One region of the Paenibacillus pabuli genome, then DNA from elsewhere that is predicted to be linked to it. Evidence: riboswitches for the same ligand, from Rfam matches in the RefSeq annotation. Region 1 holds a riboswitch; each other region holds the start of a gene.
What was found. A riboswitch is a leader RNA that binds a small molecule or an ion and turns the genes downstream of it on or off. The one in region 1 is predicted to bind cobalamin.
Positions count from the first base shown of each region.

Region 1 (5,708 bases):
CACCTCCGGTTCCCTCACCCAGCCGCATGTCCAGATCAAGCATCGGTCTGAGACCGAGTTCACGCAGGAGCGCGGCATGTCCACTTTCATGCGATGTATGCGAAGCAATCATATATTCAACACTGACCGGAGCAAGCTGTCTTGCAATCAGTGCCGCTGCAGTGGAGATAAACCCATCCACAACAACAGGGCAACCATGAGCTGCTGCTGCAAGAATGACACCTGTCAGTCCGGCAATTTCCAATCCGCCGACTTTGCCAAGCACGTCCAGGGCATCGTCTGCATCCGGTGCATTAACACTAAGTGCCTGGCTGACTACGGCAGCCTTGCGCTGAAGACCTGCGTCGTCAACACCTGTTCCCCGGCCGACCGCAGATGCGGGTGCCGTTCCGGTTAAAGCACACATGACTGCGGCACTCGCCGTCGTATTACCGATTCCCATTTCTCCGGTTACGAACAACCGGGTTCCCTTGGCGACCTCAGTCGCAACAACCTCGGCTCCGGCAAGAATCGCCTGGATCGCTTCATCCCGGCTCATGGCCGCGCCCTGCGCCATGTTGGCTGTTCCTTTGCGCACTTTGCGGGAGACCAGATCGGGGTGTTCCAGATCGGCATTCACGCCAATGTCAACACAGATGACATCTGCACCTGCATGACGCGCCAGGACGTTAACGGCCGCTCCCCCTGCCAGAAAATTATGGACCATCTGCGGGGTTACCTCTGCCGGGAAGGCACTAATGCCTTCGGCAACTACGCCGTGATCGGCAGCCATAACGATGACGGCCCTGCGATCCAGACAAGGCCGAGCCTGACCGGTTATCCCCGCAAGTCGAATAACCAACTGTTCCAGTTTACCCAGACTGCCGGGCGGTTTCGTTAATGAGTCCACATGCGCCGAGGCTTCTGCCGCCACTTCTTCATTAGGACCCACAATCCGATCAATTAACTGTTCCAACGTCTGTTCATTATTCATACCGCCAGCACTTCCTTCATCAAAATATGGGGTCGCCCCCGATTTTCGTTCACTCATGTTCTCGCCGCAGCAACAATTGCGGCAATCCAGTATCGGGATGATTCACCATGGCCGGGTTCACCCGGAAGATATCCCGAATGTTCTCTTCCGTCATTAACGAATGCGGTGTTCCACTGCTTACGAACATGCCTTCACGCAGAGCGAGAATGTGATCGCAGAATTGCGCAGCGAGGTTCAGATCGTGCAGCACAGCCACAATGGTAATCTTGTTTTTTTGCCGCCAGGAAGATAATAACTCCATGAATTGCAATTGATATCGGATATCAAGAAAAGTCGTTGGCTCATCCAGCAATAACAGTTTCGGCTCCTGAGCCATGACTTTGGCAAGTGCCACCCGCTGCCTCTGCCCTCCGCTGAGTGCATCAAGCGGCCTGTCGGCCATTTCGGTTAAGCCCAGTTCTTCCAGTACCCGGTCCACCACTGCCGCTCCATCTGCGGATTCCCTGCCAAGCCAATTCTGATAAGGATAACGTCCCATCTCCACCACATCTCGGACGGGATAGGAAATGGCTGGCAGACCGTCCTGCTGTAATACCGCAATCATGCGGGACAGATCTTTCCGACTGTATGAGGTAATCTCCCGGCCTGCAATCCGGATGCTGCCTGCACCAGGCTGTTCGGTTCCGGCAATGAGCTGGAGCAGCGTTGATTTGCCGCTTCCGTTTGGACCAACGACACCCCACCATTCCCCTTCTGTCACACGCCAGTCCACGTTATGCAGTGCCCGGTGGTGACCGTACATTTTACCTGCTCCAGCGACTTCGATCAGCGGCTCTTTTGAGGTCATGCTTGTACCCGTGTCCGTACTCATGGCATCCCCCCTTTTCGCAGCTTTTTATTCCGATGCAGCAGATACGCGAAGAAAGGAGCACCGACAAAGGCCGTCACCACACCAAGCGGAATTTCGGTCGGTGCCAGCAAGGAGCGGGCAATCGTATCCGCCCATACCATGAAGATGGCTCCGCCAATCGCGGACAAGGGAACCAGCAAACGATAGTCAGGCCCAACGATTAGCCGAAGAATATGCGGGATAACGAGCCCTACGAATCCAATGACACCCGAAACCGAGACAGCCCCGGCGGTAAGCAGTGTTCCTACGGCAAGGACGGATAGCTTCAACCCATCCACCTGGACACCGATATGTGCAGCCTGCCGTTCCCCCAGTGCAAGAACGTTCAAGGAACGGGCACGGCTCCAGAGGAAAATCAGACCGAGTATAAAATACGGGAAAAGGATGGCCGTATACGACCACCCACGCAGAGCCAGACTTCCCATCGTCCAGTATATAATTTCGTTAATCGTCTGTTTCGACATGGTCGACAGGAAGGAGACCACCGCTCCCAGAAAGCTTTGCATCACCACACCAGCCAGAATCAGGCTGTGCGTCGGCATTTTGCGCCCTTCACGAGCCAGGGCGAGTACAAACCATAATGTAAGCACGCCCGTCAGAAACGCAACGAGCGGCAAGGTCCAGATTCCGATCAGTGCATACTGCAATCCGAAGAAAATCAGAAAAGCTGCACCCACCGATGCCCCAGACGATACACCAAGCGTAAACGGATCTGCCAGCGGGTTACGAAGGACCCCCTGGAAGCCCGCTCCGGCGATGGCCAGCGATGCACCCACGAGTACAGCAAGCAGCACCCGCGGGAACCTGACCTTCCATATAATCTGCTCGGCTGCCGTACTCCAGTCAGGTGTGATCCAGTCACCGATCCATGGCATGTGATGAAGCAGAATGCCTGCAATGTCACGGACAGGCAGAGCCACCGAACCGATGCCCGTACAGATCAGCACGGTCAGCACAAGCAGCAGAATTCCGGCTGTTCCGTACACTGCCAGCTTTTTACTCATTGGAACAGGTCAGGATAGATCGCTTTGGCTACAGCTTTCAGACCTTCCGTTACACGTGGTCCCGGACGGCTCAGCAGATTGGCATCCAGGCCAATGACTGCGTCGTCTTTCACAGCTGTGATTTGATCCCAGCCGCTGCGCTCTTTGATGATTTGATCCAGTGTTTTGGAGTTTTCATCAATAACATCATTAGCGTACAGAATGACATCCGGGTTGGAAGCAATAATGTTCTCTTCGTTAATTTCATTCCAGCCTACGAGGTCGGAAGCAACGTTGAAACCACCGGCTACCGTAATCAGTTCATCCATGAATTCGCCTTTACCCACGGTCCAGCCTGGGGAGAATTCAACATATACTTTTTTCTGATCTTCCGGCTTAACAGCCTTAACCGCTTCGGTTACGTCCGCTACATCCTGTTTCATCTTCGTGATGAGCTCCTGAGCCTGCTCCTGATGATCCGTAATTTTGCCGAACGTTTCAATATTGTTCATGACATCGTCTACCGATTTGGGATCCGTTTTGAAAATGGTGATACCCAGGTCGCGCAGTTTCTTCACGGCTTCTTCGCTCATAGAAATCCCTGTAAATACGACGTCTGCTTCGGCTGCGATAATCGACTCTTCATTAGGCTTCGACACACCGCCCATTTTCGGTTTGGTTGTTGCAGCTTCCGGATAATCGTCATAGTCGGATACACCTACGATCTGCTCGTCCAATCCAAGTGCAAACAACGATTCGGTTTCTGCCGGAGATACGGATACGATTTTGGTTGGCGCTTGCTCAAACGTGAAAGATTCACCCGTCGCATCGGTTACCGTAAGTGGATATTGTGTTTTGAGATCCGTCTGCTCCTGGCCTTGGGATTGCTCCTGTGCCGGCTGCTGCGTAGACGTACCTGTTCCCTCGCTCGTTGTTGCGTTTCCACATCCGGCCAGAGCCAGTGTCAGCATCGCTGCTGTCAGCAGGGACGCCATGCCTTTCCAATTCTTGATGTTCATGTTGTTCATTCTCCCCTTCTCTATGTTCTCTCTTAAGTAGTGCTCCTGACCATTTCCCCTGAATTTGTGTTCCTAAATAAAATGACCCTAGAAAACCACACTAGGCCACTACGATTGCAGTACCATCTTCCGATCGCTGTTATCCCCAGATTTTTTTGATTCTCTTTTATTAACGTGAAAATCCGGGGATAAAGGCGAACGCTACGCTTCTCCAGATTGGTTCTGCACTCTTCGTTACGTGTGAATATTTCGGTTCATCCTATATGAACAAAAAAATCCCTGATCCTTACTTCAGGATCAGGGATGACGTCTCGCATATGGCGATCTGCACATCTTCAGCATACCCGCTGTCCATGCGCATAGAATTGCCCGAAACGCTGTCCTTTCCTCGAAGGAACACCGGTTTGTACGTCCAGGGCAGGTAACCTGACTTACAGGACTGCTCGTCCTGATTTACAGTGGCGGGACCGTGCCGGATTCACACCGGCTTCCCTATTTCACCCATTGTGCCGTCCATCGCTTGCCTATACTCGATGAAATCTTCTAACTTGCACAAGGGACCCGTGGTCGCTGATATTGTAACCATTCAAGTGAGCATGTCCCATCCATCAGCGCTTAAGCGCATAACGAGATATGTATTCATGCTGAAGTCACACTTCTGTTGTGATTATAGGTTATATTGCACATCCTTACAACCCGATTCACGGAAAAGACACCCTGCTTGAAACCCAGCTATTTTCGCTTTTTTCAAGTCGAACCTTAATTGCTTGCCCCGGAATGACCTGTGTATCCCAGAATCCCAGTTCCGGTATAAGACGTGATATGGCATAACGAATTACACCGCCATGGGTAACTACCGCTATCGCCGGAGCGGGATTTTTACCGAAATAGCGCGCCGGCGAAGCGGACAAAAGACACTCCTTCAGGAAGGTGTCAATCCTCGCAGCAAAAGCCTGCCAAGGCTCGCCGCCCGGTGGCGTCACATCCTGCGGTGCATCAATCCAATCCCGGTAGTGCGGATTGTCCTTGAGTTCATCGTAAGTCAGGCCTTCCCATTGCCCAAAATCAATCTCACGCAGACGCGGATCAAGCTGCGCTTGCTCTGCTTGCGCAGGTGCAATTCGTTCCATGGTCTGCCGGCAGCGCAGCAGATCACTGCAATATAGCACATCCCATGTGATCGCGCTAATGGACTCGCGAAGCGGCGCCATTTCCCGCTCTGCATCTGGCAGAAGACCGATATCGGTATGTCCGAGGTATCTCTTTTCCACATTCCAAGAAGTTGTCCCATGACGGATAAACACAATTTCCCGTATTTCAGTTCCACAATGCTCGTGCTCTACTTCCATAACAGTGCACCTCCTGCTGTCCAGATGCCGAACGCTACCAGCCAGCATAACAGCACAAAAGCTCCCGCCGACCAGAACATCAAACGTGTGGTTCGCACGATATCCTCTGCTTCCATCAGCCGTGCCTGATCGCCCATATAGGCTCGAAAAGAAGCTACGCCGTGATAGACGTTATGCCCCCCAAGCCTGATGCCGAGCGCTCCTGCAACGGCCGACTCCGGAAATCCGCTGTTCGGACTGGGGTGCAATCTGGCATCCCGGCGAACCATGCGTGCCGCGCCCTTTGCATTCAGCTTCATGATCCATGCTCCCGTAATCAGAAGCAAGGCGGTAAGACGCGCCGGAATCCAGTTCGCCCAATCATCCAGGCGGGCAGAGGCCCAGCCGAGGTGTAAATACTTTTCATTTTTATAACCAACCATGGAATCCAGCGTATTAACGGCCCGATAAGCCATTGCAAGCGGTGCACCCCCA
Region 1 is NZ_JBDOIO010000003.1:2,653,057-2,658,764, forward strand. It holds gene cobT (nicotinate-nucleotide--dimethylbenzimidazole phosphoribosyltransferase) at 1-973, opposite strand, end outside; gene ABGV42_RS14165 (ABC transporter ATP-binding protein) at 1,023-1,844, opposite strand; gene ABGV42_RS14170 (FecCD family ABC transporter permease) at 1,841-2,887, opposite strand; gene ABGV42_RS14175 (ABC transporter substrate-binding protein) at 2,884-3,885, opposite strand; cobalamin riboswitch at 4,285-4,423, opposite strand; gene ABGV42_RS14180 (histidine phosphatase family protein) at 4,587-5,234, opposite strand; gene cbiB (adenosylcobinamide-phosphate synthase CbiB) at 5,225-5,708, opposite strand, start outside.

Region 2 (5,708 bases), on a different contig from region 1:
ACCAACGGAGTACGATATGCTCAAGGTTCTGGCCTCGAACGCCGGCAAAATCATTACCCAGCGCCAGCTGCTGCAGCAGGTGTGGGGCGGGCATCATCACGAATCGGACAGTCATTATCTGCGGGTCTACGTGGGTCATCTGCGGAAAAAATTAAAGGAAGACCCTACGCAGCCACGATTCATTCAGACCGAGCCGGGAATAGGCTATCGCTTTTTACTTCAGGATTAGATTGAAGAGGTAAAAGAGTTCCATTCAAAAAAGCGCCGGGGCCCCAAGGATTTACAGAGGACTTCGGCGCTTTTCTGATCTTCAATAAATAAAAACTATCTTTCGTTTTAAGATGTATACTTCGGCAGCCAGTCGCCATGAGCCTCGATGAGTTCATCGCACATGGCAACGATGTCATCAATAGACAGCTCGGCAGCAGTGTGCGGATCCAGCATGGCGGCATGATAGATATGTTCCTTTTTGCCCGTCATGGCCGCTTCAATCGTCAGCAGCTGGGTGTTGATGTTGGTGCGGTTCAGTGCCGCCAGCTGCGGAGGCAGGTCGCCGATGTAAGTTGGGTTGATTCCGGATCCGTCCACCAGACATGGAACCTCGACACAGGCCTCACGAGGCAGGTTGGTAATTAGACCGGTATTCATTACATTACCGCCAATTTTGTATGGACGGTTCGTTTCCATCGCTTCCATGATGTGCGAAGCATATTCACGGCTGCGGGTATGTTCAATATTTTCACTGGTAAACAGCTTCTCGCGCATTTCCTTCCATCCTTCAATCTGGTTCACGCAGCGGCGAGGATACTCATCCAGCGGGATGTTGAAGCGTTCGATCAATTCCGGATAATTCCGTTTGATAAAGTACGGATGATACTCGGCATTATGCTCGGAAGACTCTGTTACGTAGTATCCAAAACGGTTCATCAGCTCGAAACGCACCATATCATGATGCTGCTCCTTCTGCTTCTCCCTTGCCAGGCGTTTAATCTCCGGATACAGATCCTGACCATCTCTCGTCACTTCCAGCAGCCAGGCCATATGGTTGATACCTGCAACTTTTGCAACCACACCTGTCTGGTCCATTCCCAGCGCTTCAAACAGGTGAGGCACACAGACCTGCACGCTGTGGCACAGACCTACCGTTTTGATACCTCCATGCACGTTCATGACATTGGTGAGTACGGCCATAGGATTGGTGTAGTTCAAGAACCAGGCGTCAGGGCACACTTCCTGCATGTCCCGGGCAAAGTCAAGCATGACCGGAATGGTACGCAAATTGCGGAAGATACCGCCAATGCCAAGGGTGTCAGCAATCGTCTGGCGCAGTCCGTATTTCTTCGGAATTTCAAAGTCCGTGATTGTACATGGATCATATCCGCCCACTTGAATCGCGTTAATGACATATTTGGCACCGCGCAGCGCTTCTTTGCGGTCTGTATATTTTTTTACGGCACAACGGCTTCCAAGAGAACGGCCCATACTGGTCAACAGTCGCTCCGAATCATTCAGCCGTTCGGCATCGATATCATACAAAGCCAATTCAAAATCCTGCAGTGCTTCGGTCATCATAACGTCACCTAATACATTTTTGACAAATACGGTGCTGCCTGCACCGAGAAACGTAATTTTGTTCATCTCAAGTCCAGCCTCCCTGAATAATGGTGTACCCCAACTATAGGCCGATCCGGTTTATATAACTATGGTTCAACCTCTCTCATACATGGCATAATCCCATTTTCGGTATCGCTTTCAGCTGATATTTCCCTGATTCACCTGTTATAATTTAAAATGAGAAAATAGATGCGGGGAAAGGGAAGGAGTGGGAGGATGACACCGATTGAGTTTAATGTGATGCCCATGGACTGGACACAGATGGAGCTGGTGCTGTTGTTTTTCGGCTGGCAAGCCTGCGATCCTTCTCATTATTGGGGTCCGGGGGTGCGAGATTCCTATGTGATTCATTACATTCATGAGGGATGGGGAACTGTTCATATGGAAGATAAGGAGTACCATTTAACCCAGGGTCAGGGCTTCGCCATTCTGCCAGATACCATCATTCATTATGAGGCCGATGCGAAGGAGCCTTGGACATACTCCTGGTTCGGGTTTAAGGGCGTACATGCCAAGACATTCATGCAGCGGGCAAACCTGAGTCCAGCGTGTCCTGTATTTGAAGCCAGGGATCCAAAGGTAATGGATGGTTTGTATGCAGACATGGCTCAAGCCTCATCGCGTAATGGTGGAGATGTATTCAGCCAGAGTCTGCTGTATCGTTTAATTGCCGAACTGATCTCCTCCTCACCCGAAGAGGATAAGCCGCTGAGGCCCCTATCGACCAAGGACGAATACATCAGACAAGCTGTCCAGTTTATGGAGAACAGGTACAGCCAGAAGACCTCCATCCTTGATATTGCGCAGTCCGTGCGTCTGGATCGTACATATCTGTCCGGTCTTTTTAAAGAGAAATACGGGAAATCGCTGCAGGCGTTTTTTCTGGAATACCGGATGAATCGCGCAGCAGAGCTGCTGCAGAGTTCAACGCTTTCGATCAGCGAGGTTGCCCACTCGGTGGGGTATACCGATCCGCTGTTATTTTCCAAGATGTTTAAGCGAGTCACAGGAGTTTCCCCCAAAGGATCGAGAGAGCGGGATTAGGCTGATGCGCTGTTTCAAATTTGAATAAATGCTTTGATCATTATCTGTGAGCCAGCTATACTGGTACAGAATGCATTTCAATTGAATATGTGGAACTGGGTGCTTTACCTTCGGGTAGAAGCTTAATAGGGAAGACCGGTGTAATGCCGGCGCGGTCCCGCCACTGTAACAGAGGAGTCATGCAGCGTTATGCCACTGGTTTAGGCCGGGAAGGTGCTGCAATGATGGAGATTCTGGAGCCAGGAGACCTGCCTAGTTTAACAACACAGTAGTACCTACGGGAGATAGGAAGGTGTTTAGAGAGCATGACTTTTTCTGAAAATCTGTCTATTTAAGACGTCCTTATCCGGTATTTGCGGAGAGAGACGTCTTTTTTGATATGCATGGACAAGTCACAGTGGGGGGTAATTGGGAGAGGATGTCAGACATGTGAGCAGATATATCGTTAAAAGATTCATTCAACTGGCAGCCGTGTTATTCGGCATTTCGTTTCTGACATTTCTGCTGACCTACCTGTCTCCAGGGGACCCGGCAAGGCTTATGCTCATGTCTACCGGGGTCACTCCGTCGGACGAATTGGTTCAGCAGGTACGTCTCCAGCTGGGGCTGGATCAGCCATTTTGGATACGCTATGGAACCTGGCTGGGACAGGTGCTTACCGGAGATTTCGGAACGTCCTATAAATACGACAGGCCTGTGCTCGACATTCTGCTGTCCAGGCTTCCAGCCACGCTTCGGCTAACAGGAAGTGCCCTGCTGCTGGTCATTCTGATTGCGTTTCCACTGGGTATTTTGTCGGCCGTCTACAGAAACAACGTGCTGGATTACGTCATACGCCTGTTTTCGTTTGCCGGGTTGTCCATGCCCAGCTTTTGGCTGGGCATGCTGCTTATGCTGGTATTTGGAGTACAGCTCAAGCTGCTGCCTGTCATGGGAAGTTCGGGCTGGAACAGCCTGATATTGCCGGCATGCACACTGGCGTTACCACTGATCGCCCAATATATCAGGCAGATCCGTACAGTGATTCTGGAAGAGATGTCCCAGAACTATGTAACGGGGGCCAGAGCCAGAGGCGTGAAGGAGAGAGTCATTATGATGCAACATATTCTACCCAATATATTATTGCCCATCGTTACGCTCATGGGCATGTCTACTGGCGCACTGCTGGGGGGAGCAGCCATTGTGGAAAGTTTGTTTGTATGGCCGGGTGTAGGACAGATGGCGGTCGATGCCATCTTTACAAGGGACTATCCCCTGATTCAGGGCTACGTCATCTGGATGGCAACCATCTATGTATTGCTGAATCTGATTGTTGATCTCTGGACACATCTGCATGACCCGCGGATTCGACTGGACGTGGATGTCTAGATGAGAGAATTTAAGCTTATTTTGACACAGCATCGCTGGTTCACGTTTCTATGTTCACTGACCCTCCTCTGGGTCATTCTCGCCATGATTGCGCCACTGCTCGCACCGCATGATCCACTGGCAACGAATTTTGCCAAGGTACTGCAGCCAGCCAGTTCGGAGTATCCGCTTGGAACCGATCAGCTTGGACGCTGCGTGTTATCCCGTATCCTTTACGGGGCCAGGACGTCGCTTCTGCTTACATTTATGATGATCGGAATTGTATTTGTACTTGGTGTAGCCATTGGTGTTATCGCAGGTTTTGCCCGTGGTCTGACGGATACAGTGCTGATGCGGTTATCCGATACGCTGATGGCCTTTCCAGGATTAATCTTCGCTATCGCCGTAGTGGGGATGCTGGGGCCAGGCCTATTTAATACGGTAATTGCCCTGGCTGTTGTCTGGTGGGCGAAGTATGCACGACTGGCAAGAAGTCTAGTGATCTCGCTTCAGCAAAAGGAGTATGTCGCTGCGGCAGCCTTCAGCGGTGCGCGAAAGATTCAGATTATCACCAGAACCATCCTGCCCAACACGCTGTCTCCTCTCATCGTCATGGCGATGATGGATGTGGGCGGCATGATGTTATCCATCTCAGGCCTGTCCTTTTTGGGGCTGGGTGCTCAACCTCCTGAACCGGAGTGGGGGGCAATGTTGAATGAAGGCAGACGATATTTGCAGACAGCTCCGTGGCTGTTGATTTATCCGGGATTTGCGATTTTTTGCACGGTGATCATTTTTAATTTGCTGGGCGACAGTCTGAGGGATGTGCTGGATCCCAAGAAAAAAGCAGCTTAACAGGAGGAACGGGAATGAATTCGAGATATGGAAAAACGCTAACGCTTACCATACTGTCATTATTGATCTTATGTATTATCGCGGCATGTGGCCAAACCACATCCAACACTTCTACCTCGTCACCAGCAGGTGATCGGACGGCTGAGAAGGATAAGGACAGTTCAGGTGCGCCGACTCATCTAAATGTAGCCCTGTTCTGGCTTGGCAGCAATCTGGATCCGGCAGAAGATTGGAATGGCTGGACCCTTACACGGGCAGCGATTGGAGAGACCTTGATTCAATTCGATGAGAATATGAAATTGGTACCGAAGATTGCGGATAGCTGGGATCGTATCGATGATACGACTTGGCATTTTCATATCCGGGACGGCGTAACGTTCCATAACGGCAATAAGGTCACGGCAGATGTAGTGAAGAAGTCCATTGAACGTTCCATGGAGCTGAATGAGAGAGGACAATCGACCTTACCGGTGGCTTCCATGACCGCAGAAGGTCAGGATCTTACCATCCAAACAACGGAGCCATATGCATCCCTGCTTGGTAATATTGCTGAACCCTTGTTTGTGATTGTGGATACGAGTGCAGATACATCGAAATTCAAGAGCGAACCCATCGCCACAGGGCCATTTATGGTAACAAGCTATACCCCGGATCAGGAAATTCAGGTGAAAAAATATGACGGATACTGGGACGGCGCAGCCGATGTGGACACCATTACATTTAAATACATCAAGGATGACAGCACGCGTGCGCTTGCATTGCAGTCGGGTGAGATCGATGTAGCCAGTAACGTGGGACGAAGCAGCTTGGCCTTGTTCCAGGATCAGAGTCAATACACCATTGATGAG
Region 2 is NZ_JBDOIO010000005.1:1,083,377-1,089,084, forward strand. It holds gene ABGV42_RS31605 (response regulator) at 1-229, shown strand, start outside; gene ABGV42_RS31610 (alpha-glucosidase/alpha-galactosidase) at 337-1,638, opposite strand; gene ABGV42_RS31615 (AraC family transcriptional regulator) at 1,831-2,658, shown strand; cobalamin riboswitch at 2,739-2,928, shown strand; gene nikB (nickel ABC transporter permease) at 3,088-4,026, shown strand; gene nikC (nickel transporter permease) at 4,027-4,860, shown strand; gene ABGV42_RS31630 (ABC transporter substrate-binding protein) at 4,875-5,708, shown strand, end outside.
Region 2: another riboswitch for cobalamin. It lies ahead of nikB (nickel ABC transporter permease); the one in region 1 lies ahead of ABGV42_RS14175 (ABC transporter substrate-binding protein).

Region 3 (5,708 bases), on a different contig from region 1:
CACTGCTGCGCCGCCTTGAGTTGCGGCCACAAGGACAGGCCGAGCCTCCTGCAGACGGGTCTGCATAATTTGAACGACTTTCTCATGTACGCCAATCGGACGTCCATACACAAATTCCACTTGCGGATAACGGATTTTGGCCCGGTCGATTGCATTCGGAATATCAATTTTGGCGTGCCCTGCAGCAAACAGAATGATTGGCACCAATACGATGCGCGTTGCCCCTTGATTCACACAAGCCGTAACCCCTTCGGCAATGCTCGGTCTTGTTAATTCCAAAAAGCAGGTCTCTACCACGGTATTCTCCGGCGCTTTCTCCGCTACCGCACGTGCAAACTCCATTAACTCCCGATTCCCCTCAGGATCACGGCTGCCGTGTCCCACCAGCAAAATGGCATTCATCTCTGGCTTCTTCCTCCCTCGCCTGATCCATAGATCAGGCATCTCAATTTTATGCTGCGCTTTACTCGGTAAACGAGCCTTTCACGGAGGGTAACCTGTTACCCAATCATTTCGATCTATATAAAAGTGCAAAGAACTGTTGCAGTTGTAAGTAAAAATGTTGGATAGAAGAATCGATTTTATCGGACGATACCAAAACTGGCACGATCCCTAGTCGCCGCATACCGGATTTACTTCCACGGTGACAGGCGCATCTACGTGACGGAAGCCCTGGATTACTCCGACGCGTTTGAAAAATTTGTGGAATCGCTCATTCGGGTGTCCCTTTTCCTTGTACTCCGCTACGATCCGCTCCACCATCCCGCCAATCTGATCACCTGGAATCCCCTCGGCTACTGGCTGGGCAGGGTGAGCGTTTCGTCCGAACTTCTTGCCGCCAAGGAACAGGTCGTATCCGCCTTTGCGGTAGACAATTCCGATGTCCTCCAATACAGCACCATAACATGCCATGCCGCAGCCATTCAGAGCCACGCTGGTCTCTTTCGGCGCACTAAGTCCGCCTATAACAGCCTGCAGATGATTGGCCATCGGAACAGCATCATCCTTCTCCATGTCGCAGAAGTCACAGGCCTTCACCTTGATGACGTCACCGATCGGCACCACGATGAAATTCGCTGCACGCAGTTCTTCTACCAGCTGAGCCGGTTCAAAGGTCGGTACCCGCAAAATAATCTGATGCTCCGGCGTGTATTCCAGCTCGCCTTCTTCACTCGCGCATTGCGCCAGAAGCGCCATCTGGGCTGCAGTAAACTTCTTGTTGCCGACGCCAGGCGACACGCCAATCTCGAACAGCGGCGCCTTGCGTCCCGGCTCAGGTGCGGTCCGCACAGCAGCATCGGCTGCAGCCTGCGGCGTCCCGGCTGGCACGCCTGGCACCGCCGCATCCAGCCAGCGACTGGCCGCTTCGCCGGCGAGTTTGCCGCCTGCCGCAAGCCGCGTCAGCGCCTCGGCAGCCAGCTCGGCCGCACCAGTACCCGGCTGTGCCTCGGCTGTACGCGCCGCGGTATTCACCGCCGCAGGGCGCTCAGCGGAAAGCACTGCGGTGCTACCGCCACCTGCCGGGCTTCCCGATGGCTGAGCAGCAGGCATACCAGCGCCGTGCTGCCCTTGCGGCCCCGTGCCCGCGCTGGTGCTCGCGCCGCGCAGGGCTGGCTCCGCAGCTGGCTGCGCGGTCTGCGCGTCGCGGACCGTGTCTGCTGCATCGGCTGAAGCGGCAGAACGGGCCTCCATGGCGCCGAGCGACCAAGGCTCGGCCTCCGTGCGAAGCCGCTCATGCGGTCTGAGCGACTGTTCCGCGGTATTCAGCGTGTATTTCCGCTGATATCCGCGCGGTGTGACCATGAGTCCTTCATACATCATGGTCGAGGAGTTACCTATGATGACGGTCGTCAGCATGCCGATATCATGATTCAACATATCTTCCAGCGTGGTCATCACGACATCCTGACGTTCACGATAGGCACTTTTTACAAGTCCCACCGGCGTCTGGGGACTGCGATATCGCAGCAGCATCTCCTGAGTCTCCACGATCTGCCGCGTCCGGCGTCCACTACGAGGGTTGTACAGAGCAATGACAAAATCAGCCGCTGCTGCTGCTTCCACTCGGCGAATGATTGTCTCCCAAGGCGTAAGGTGGTCACTCAGACTGATCGTACATGCATCATGCATCACAGGCGCACCCAGCAAGGAAGCGCAGGATTGAATGGCAGATACACCCGGAATAACCTCTACGCCGACGCCGCTTTCCGGCTTCCAGCCCTGCTCCATCAGTACCTCATACACCAGTCCTGCCATGCCGTATACACCTGCATCTCCACTGGAGATTACCGCAACAATTTTGCCCATCTCCGCCTGTCTGACCGCTTCCTGTGCCCGGCTTACTTCCTCGGTCATGCCTGTCCGCACAATCTCCTGTCCGTCCAGGAGTGGACGAATCAGGTCAACGTAGGTGTTATAACCAATAATGACCTCGCTCTCCCGAAGTGCCTCCAATGCCCGTGTGGTGATATGCTCCATGGCTCCCGGGCCAAAGCCGATAATCAGCAGCTTTCCTTGACTCTGCATTGCTTCTCCTCCTCCATCTCCCTGCTCACCCTTAGCACGTCAGTAACATCTATATCACGCTTCTACAGCTATGGTTTGTGGTTGATCGTTTGATCATTGGCGCCACGCCGTTCGACCTTCTTATCCCTTGTAATCTAAAACAGTGAAGAAGGACGGCTTGACCGACCTTCTTCTTCGCGGCATGTTCGATCCATTCCGATTCCAGATTGATTCCCTGAAAATAAACAAAAAAATCCCATCCTTATAACGGATGGGATACGTATGTACGTACACTCAAGAAGACAGTCCACGGCCCTATAGTGGATAGACCTGTGGCTGCATGGCCGCAAAGGGCCTGCCAGGCGAACCGATGGTTCGCCCGTTTCCTGATTCTTCGTACACCACTCCTTTCCGCGAAGGGTTCGGTGACACATGCAAGGTAGGTCTCCTGGCTCTGGATCATCAGCTTCCTTTTCTGTCTTCCCCGGATGGTCGAGTGACATGGATGAAAAGGGCTTCCCCATTACAGTGGCGGGACCGCTCGGGACTTGCACCCGATTCCCTGTTACCTCTTGCTCACGCAAGAGCACCTTGCTTGTTTTCATGAATGATATTGGTTTCATCATAACACCGCTCAGGAAAAAAAGTCCATGCTTATGATGCTTGTCCAATATTCTATTTTCAGACAAAACAAAAAAATTCTGATCCAGAACGGATCAGAACTTGAATGACGATATTCATATGCGAAACTCTCATAACGACTTACCGGATACTTTATAAGGCATATGTCCAGATCTGCGTGTCAGGATTTATTGGCATGTGCTGCAGCAATATATCGTCCCAGTTCAACGATGAGCGCTCCCATCTTTTCTTCCTCCGGAACAACCCGTGCTTCAATACCTTCTTCAAGCATGGCGTTCGCAGTCACCTTGCCTACAGATGCAGGAATTACAGCTTCCCGGAAAGCCTGCTGCATCTGTTCCAGCTTGCCTTGGGAAGCTGCATATGCTGACAAAAACCGTACTTGGGGGCCGCTGGTGAATGCTACAGCGTCGACCTCATGCTGCACGATTTCATTCAAAAGCAATTCGAGTTCGGCCTCTTCTGGCGGCACATGACGATAAGGCAAAACCTGTCTTACCTGTGCACCCTGTTCCTCCAGCCAGTTGACCAGCTTCGGTGCAGTCTCCCCGTGAAGCTGGAGCATGACTTTTTTGCCTGCCAGATCATGTGGGGCGAACTCCCGGATCAGCCCATCCGTACTGCCATCATCATCCCGGACCAGCGGTGCGAGCTTGCGCTTACGAAGTGCATTCACCGTTTTGTATCCTCTTGCCGCAATCGAGGCTTCCGACAGGACATCCAGCAGTTGACCGGCAATGTCCATATCCTCTGCCATTTCAAATATGGCATCGAGCCCCATCCCTGTAGTTAACACCGCCCAGTCGGGTGGATCAGAGATTAAAGAGACAAGACCATCGCGTATGCTCCGATCATCCAGGAATACCGTTCCCTGTGCTGGCCGCACGAGTGGAATACCACCCATTTTCTCAACCAACAAGGCCATTTCCTTGGATTTACGTGGTCCTGTCAGCGCTACACGTACACCTGCCAAATATTGAGCCATTCATGTTTCCCCCCAGTTCGTTCGTCCGAACGTCATTCGTTTGACTACAGTATACAGGGTAGTCTCATGGAGGGAAACCTCGTTTCACGTCATTTGGCCTGTTCTTCTATAACGATTTTTTATGATTGGCATTAGGAAGGCTGAAGCTCGCCCCCCTGCATGTCATCATGTCCTGTCTCGTCTTCCTGATCCGAACCGTGTCTTTTTTCCCCCTGTTCATCCTGTTTTTTGCTTGTATCGCGATGCTTCTCTCCTTCGCGTGAGGAGTCCCTTTCCTTTTTACGTGGCCGAAGAAACACGAAAAGAATGATGGGAAAGAGCACTTCGAATAGAATGGCAATCCATGTCCACTCCCGCGTGAAGCGGAACAGCTGAATTGCATTCTTAAAAAACCAAAATGCACATACGAATCCAACAAGCGCAACTGGACCGGTCATGAGCTTCCCGGATACTTTGGGAATCATTCGCTTCAGTCCCCAGCATATAAAATACAGGTCAAATGCAATTTTTGTAATCATGGTAGGCAGGGTGGCCGCAGCCAGTGCCAGGTCGAACCGGTCCAGAAAGTCACTTACTTGCAGTTGTCTGGCAAGTTCATACGAAGGATATACCAGCCTTGATGCGATCGGCACACCAATGGAGGTAATGGTCTCGATCATAATCAGCATCATCAGCAAGGCAGCAATCGTTATTCCCCAAGTCACGGATTTGAACCGAAAGTCGCTTCCCTTGATGACAAAAGGCAATGCAACCATCTCACCAAAGAAAGAGAAGATATACCAGCTTCCTTTGCCGACACCTGCTGCATCAACATCAAAGTACGGCATCAGATTTTCCAGGTTCACTTGCTGAATCAACATGAACGGGACGACAACCGAGTTTAACAAGAACAGGGTGATGTAAAGCTCTGACATCCCGATTAAAGAACCCAGCCCTCCCCTTACGATAAACACAGCCATGACCAAGAGAGACAACACAACGATGGATATGGGCGTCGTCTCGAGCAAAGTAATACTTACGTAGTCACCGATCAGCCGGATGTCACGGGCAAACACAATAAGAAAAAACAAGATGTACATTAAGCCCGTCACCCGTCCCAAAAAGGGAAATCTTTCGACCAAAGACTCGAACAAGTCCTGATCGGGGAACCTCCCCTGGACACGATTTAACATCCACATGGATGCAAGCATGACCAGAAACACAGGGATATAGGATAGATAGGCATGCTGTTCGGCATAGAAAATGGCCTGAGCATGAGGTTGAATCAACGTACCCGTTATACTCAGCAGCAAGACCAGCAGCGTAAGCTGCCGGTTAGTCACCCTCTGATTCATCAAATACCTCCTTTCTATCTGCTCATCCGAATCGGAAGATATGTCGATACATCTATGGGAGGGGCAAGTACCGTTGAATCCAATGGGTCAGCCAAACCGTGATAAAGAAGGTTTTGTTCAGATGGGTAACATATAACCAAATCCCGATGCTGCATGCAATCACCCCATAGGATAACCAACGGTTAATCGCTGCTGCCTGCCTCAAGTGCTTCAAGTCCATGATGACGACAGCGATGACCATG
Region 3 is NZ_JBDOIO010000005.1:370,375-376,082, forward strand. It holds gene ABGV42_RS28385 (sirohydrochlorin chelatase) at 1-402, opposite strand, end outside; gene cobJ (precorrin-3B C(17)-methyltransferase) at 613-2,526, opposite strand; cobalamin riboswitch at 2,927-3,114, opposite strand; gene ABGV42_RS28395 (uroporphyrinogen-III synthase) at 3,308-4,132, opposite strand; gene ABGV42_RS28400 (GerAB/ArcD/ProY family transporter) at 4,264-5,466, opposite strand; gene ABGV42_RS28405 (hypothetical protein) at 5,519-5,708, opposite strand, start outside.
Region 3: another riboswitch for cobalamin. It lies ahead of cobJ (precorrin-3B C(17)-methyltransferase); the one in region 1 lies ahead of ABGV42_RS14175 (ABC transporter substrate-binding protein).